2 regions of the Shewanella sp. WE21 genome follow, and region 1 is predicted to be linked to the other one. Evidence: predicted binding sites of a transcription regulator. Region 1 holds the regulator's gene; the other holds the start of a gene.
The links. Region 1 encodes MetJ, which represses methionine synthesis genes. Its sites were predicted from a motif close to TAGACGTCTAGACGTCTA; they were not measured.
Positions count from the first base shown of each region.

Region 1 (2,415 bases):
TGTCGGGTTTATCGGCGGGCGCTGCGGCAAATGCGGTACTGGCGTTGCTGATGTTTAAGACTGACAGCCACGACAAAACTTTAGTGAAGATGCACGGTTTAGAATTGCCTGTGATGGCGATTGAAATTCTGTTCCTGTTCATGTTGTTCTGCGCCTTGTACTTCAAGGGCGGCGCGGCGGCTGCGGCCTTAGCATCGTTAACTTCTGGGTTATGGGCAAGCGTGTTCTGGATAGGCGTTGTCGGTATAGGTTTTGGTATTCCATTGCTGTTTATGCTGCTACCCGCCGCGACTCGCCACACTAAGGGCGCGATGATCATGGTTGCCTGCGCGAGCTTAACGGGCGTACTCGCTTTAAGACACTTTATTGTGTACGCAGGGCAAAGCTATTTAAGCTGAGTGTAAGCTGGCTTTACATATTGATAGATAAAGAAAAAGCACTGGCAATGTCAGTGCTTTTTTATTGTTTGAATCTTGAGAAGGTTTGCCAGTACAAGCAGGACGCTTATTGGGGTAATAACTCGATAACCGACTTCACTGTTAGCACTAAGGCGCTGATACTGCACAGGACTAACGTCGCCATCTTTGTCTTCTCTTTATCGACATGGCCCACTAATCGTCCTGCGACTAAGTAACCTAAAATCACTGAGGGGAGCAGCATCAACGACAGCCAAAGATGTTTTAATTCTAATAAGCCAGTGATCGCTAAAATGACCAATGCAATCATGGAGCTAAAAATGAAGAAGGCCGACAGGGCTGCGCGAAACTGCGAGGCATCTTTGCCTGCTAACAAAATCGCCATCGGCGGGCCACCAATTGCGGCGATATTGCCGAAGATCCCTGAAACCACGCCCGCACCGAAGAGGGTTTTCTTATTCACTGGCAGGCTGAATTTATACAGGCTGAGGATCACTGCGACAGTCACAATGGCGGCGATGGATAAACCCAGTATGGGTTGAGGCGCAAACAGCAATAAACTCGCGCCGATAAAACCGCCGGGCACGCGACCTAGGAGCGCATATTGCAAGCCATTGAATTCTAAGTGACCGCGTTCACGCACTAAGGTCAGCAGGGCGATGGAGAAACCCATAGCAATAACAGGCGCAGGTACAAGTTGTGGATCGACGATATACAGCAAAGGACTGGCGACAACCGCAAGCCCAAACCCAATAAGACTTTGGGTTAATGCGCCCAGAAACACGACCAGCGAGGCTAAGGCGAGTGTCTGTGGATCTATCATAGAAAACATAGGATTTCCTATATCCCAAACCAACTCAAGATGGTGAAATTTAAAGTTTGAAGTCGCTTGGGTATAAACAAAAAGGGATCGTTAACGATCCCTATTGATGAGCACTGTGATATGACTTTGAAAGCGACGAGTCGCTATTCCATGTCTTCCCACTCTATTCCCATTTGATCCATCAACAACTTGGCTTCAGCGGGAATGCTGTCTGGATTATCTTTTGACAGATCTTCATCGTTGGGCAATGGCTGGCCAGTGTAGGCGTGCAAAAATGCCTCACACAACAGCTCGCTGTTGGTGGCGTGACGCAAATTATTGACCTGACGACGAGTACGTTCGTCCGTGAGGACCTTAAGCACTTTGAGCGGAATAGACACAGTAATTTTTTTTACTTGTTCATTCTTCTTGCCATGTTCAGCATAGGGGCTGATGTATTCCCCATTCCATTCAGTCATTGACTCACCTGTTATAACGCTAAATTCGGGGCAGATTTTAAACCCTTACAAAGAACAGTCAAATTATTGCTACTATTTCTTTGTGATTGCAAACAGATTTCTTTATGTTCAGACGTCTAAACGTCTTCACGCCTATTGACGATGGCGTTGGGCTTAGGTACATTTAGACGTCCAGACATCTCTATCAGTCTATCGAATTTAGGAGTCCACCCATGGCAGAGCGTCAATTAGCCACACTGGCAGTGCGTCAGGGTATCGAAAGCGATACTCAATATGGCGCAGTTGTGCCACCGATTTATTTGTCGACTAATTACGCCTTCGATGGTCATAAAAATCCCCGCGAATTCGATTACAGTCGTTCAGGCAACCCAACGCGCTGCATTTTAGGCGAAGCATTAGCGCAATTAGAAAAGGGCGCCACTGGCATAGTGACGTGCACTGGCATGGCGGCCATCACCTTAGTGACTACTTTGCTCGGCCCCGATGACCTATTAGTTGTGCCCCATGATTGCTATGGTGGTTCCTACCGTTTATTTACCAACTTGGCGAAGAAAGGCCAGTTTAAGCTCATTGTGGTCGACCAAACCGACAGCCAAGCGTTAGCCGCCGCCATTGCGCAGAATCCTAAGATGGTGTGGCTCGAAACCCCATCGAACCCGTTATTGCGTGTGGTAGATATCGAAGCCATTGCTAAGGCGAGCCATGAGGTCAGCGCGCT
Region 1 covers NZ_CP023019.1:2,555,417-2,557,831, forward strand. The annotation lists gene nrfD (NrfD/PsrC family molybdoenzyme membrane anchor subunit) at 1-398, shown strand, start outside; gene CKQ84_RS11125 (sulfite exporter TauE/SafE family protein) at 505-1,248, opposite strand; gene metJ (met regulon transcriptional regulator MetJ) at 1,383-1,697, opposite strand; gene metB (cystathionine gamma-synthase) at 1,910-2,415, shown strand, end outside.

Region 2 (2,415 bases), 280 kb from region 1:
ATCCAAAGTTGCAACACAAAGAAAACACAATAACAACACTAAAGTATGACAACTCAATGTCATCACACTCACACCATATATTTCAGGGAAGAAAGTCTTACAACTCGACCAGGGAGCATCACCCACTTTTAGCCGCTAAATCCTCTGCTTGAGTCTCGCGATTTGTTTATCTTGAAAACGAGACAGTAAAGCTAACGCGACAATTGCACCAATGAGGGCAAGAAACATGTCAGATTGGGTATCCCATACATAGCCTTGAGTACCTAAAAAGGCTTCAGCCCCTTCGCCAGTTGCCACGGCAACCCACCATTCGATCAGTTCATAAAACGCCGAAAAAGCGAGCACAAAACAAGTGGCAAGAAACGCGCACCAAGCCCCAGGTTTGACAGCTTGATTACGCAACATAATTTCACGGGCGAGCATGGCTGGGATAAAACCTTGCGCAAAATGACCCACTTTATCGTAATTATTACGTTCTGAACCCATCCAATCGGCAATCGTGTCGAATAACGGCACTTCAGCGTAAGTATAATGAGCACCTACAAACAACACACAGCAGTGTATTAAGACGAGAAAATATACTAAAGGTGTCAGTGGAAAACGTTTACGAGTAAAGAATAAAATCGGTACAGCAATCAATGCAGGTAAGGCTTCGAGCCACCATGTAAAAGGATCTGCGGGTTTTATCGCCGACCACACCAAAACTGAGAGGTAAATACCGCACCATGCTATTTTGTTATTCAATGTTTCTTCCTCTTATGCGATATTGTTCTAAATTTAGAATATTAACTTTAGCCATCTAGCCCTCCACACTGAGTAAAAAAAGTGCTACTTTGGTGGGTGAAGGTTGTGAGCATATCATAAGAAACATTTCTATTAATTAGAGGGTACCCATATCATGGCGAAACATTCGCTGGACAAGGATAAGATCAAGATCCTGCTGTTGGAAGGCGTCCACCAATCTGCGGTCGATGTATTTGAACGTGCGGGATACACCAATATCGAATACCACAAAGCTTCCTTAAGCGATGAAGCCTTACTTGAGTCCATTAAAGATGCGCATTTTGTGGGACTTCGTTCGCGTACCCAATTAACTGCAGAGGTGCTGAAACGTGCCGAGAAGTTAATCGCGATAGGATGTTTCTGTATTGGAACCAACCAAGTTGACCTTGCCACCGCCGAATCCCTTGGTATCCCAGTATTTAACGCTCCCTTCTCAAACACTCGCAGTGTTGCAGAACTCGTAATTGGCGAAATCATTATGTTGATGCGGGGTATCCCTGAGCGCAACGCTATAGCTCACCGTGGCGGCTGGATGAAAACCGCAGCGGGCAGCTATGAAGTGCGTGGTAAAACCTTAGGTGTGATTGGTTACGGCCATATTGGTACTCAACTTGGCATTCTGGCGGAAACCTTAGGTATGCGTGTCGTGTTCTTCGATATCGAAGACAAACTGCCACTAGGTAACGCACAACAAGTCCATTCGTTAGAACTCCTATTAGCACAAGCTGATGTAGTTAGCTTACATGTCCCTGAAACTCCACAAACAAAAGACATGATAGGCGCTGCCGAGTTTGCGGCGATGAAAAAGGGCAGCATCTTTATCAACGCATCACGCGGTACTGTAGTCGATATTGAAGCTTTAACCGTTGCGTTAAAAGAACGTCACCTCGCAGGTGCCGCAATCGATGTGTTCCCCGTTGAACCACAATCGAATGACGATGAATTTATCAGCCCTCTACGCGGTTTAGACAATGTTCTACTCACGCCGCATGTCGGCGGTAGCACGGCCGAAGCCCAAGAAAACATTGGTATCGAAGTCGCGGGTAAGCTCGCTAAATACTCAGACAACGGCTCAACCGTTTCTGCGGTTAACTTCCCTGAAGTGTCATTACCAACGCATAAAGGCACCTCGCGCTTGCTGCATATTCACCAAAACCGTCCGGGCGTGTTGATCAAGATCAACCAAGCCTTCTCGGAAAAAGGCATCAACATCGCCGCCCAATATTTGCAGACCACCGCAGAAATTGGTTATGTCGTGATGGAAGTCGACACAACTCAAGCGGAAGAAGCCTTAGTTGAACTCAAAGCCATTGAAGGTACATTGCGTACCCGCGTGCTGTTTTAAACTTTAAACTCCACTCGCTTTAAGCCTATCGACTAAAGCACACATAATAAGGCGCACAGATCATTCACAGATATGTGCGCCTTATGCTTTTGAGCCAACTGGAATTCCGTTACAATCTAGCCTCTCACATCGTCTTCATTTTCAGGATCTCGCTATGACTATTTCAGTTTCTACGCCCCATTGGGATCTGGACGCTACCTTGCCTCCACTTATGCTTGCCAACTTATCTCATTTGGGCCTCATCAAAGTCGTTGGAGAACAAGGCCGCAGTTTTATCCATGGCCAAG
Region 2 covers NZ_CP023019.1:2,831,465-2,833,879, reverse strand. The annotation lists gene CKQ84_RS12355 (DUF2238 domain-containing protein) at 136-744, opposite strand; gene serA (phosphoglycerate dehydrogenase) at 899-2,128, shown strand; gene ygfZ (tRNA-modifying protein YgfZ) at 2,283-2,415, shown strand, end outside.
Region 2: the regulator MetJ is predicted to act here: its motif matches at 793-810, upstream of serA (phosphoglycerate dehydrogenase).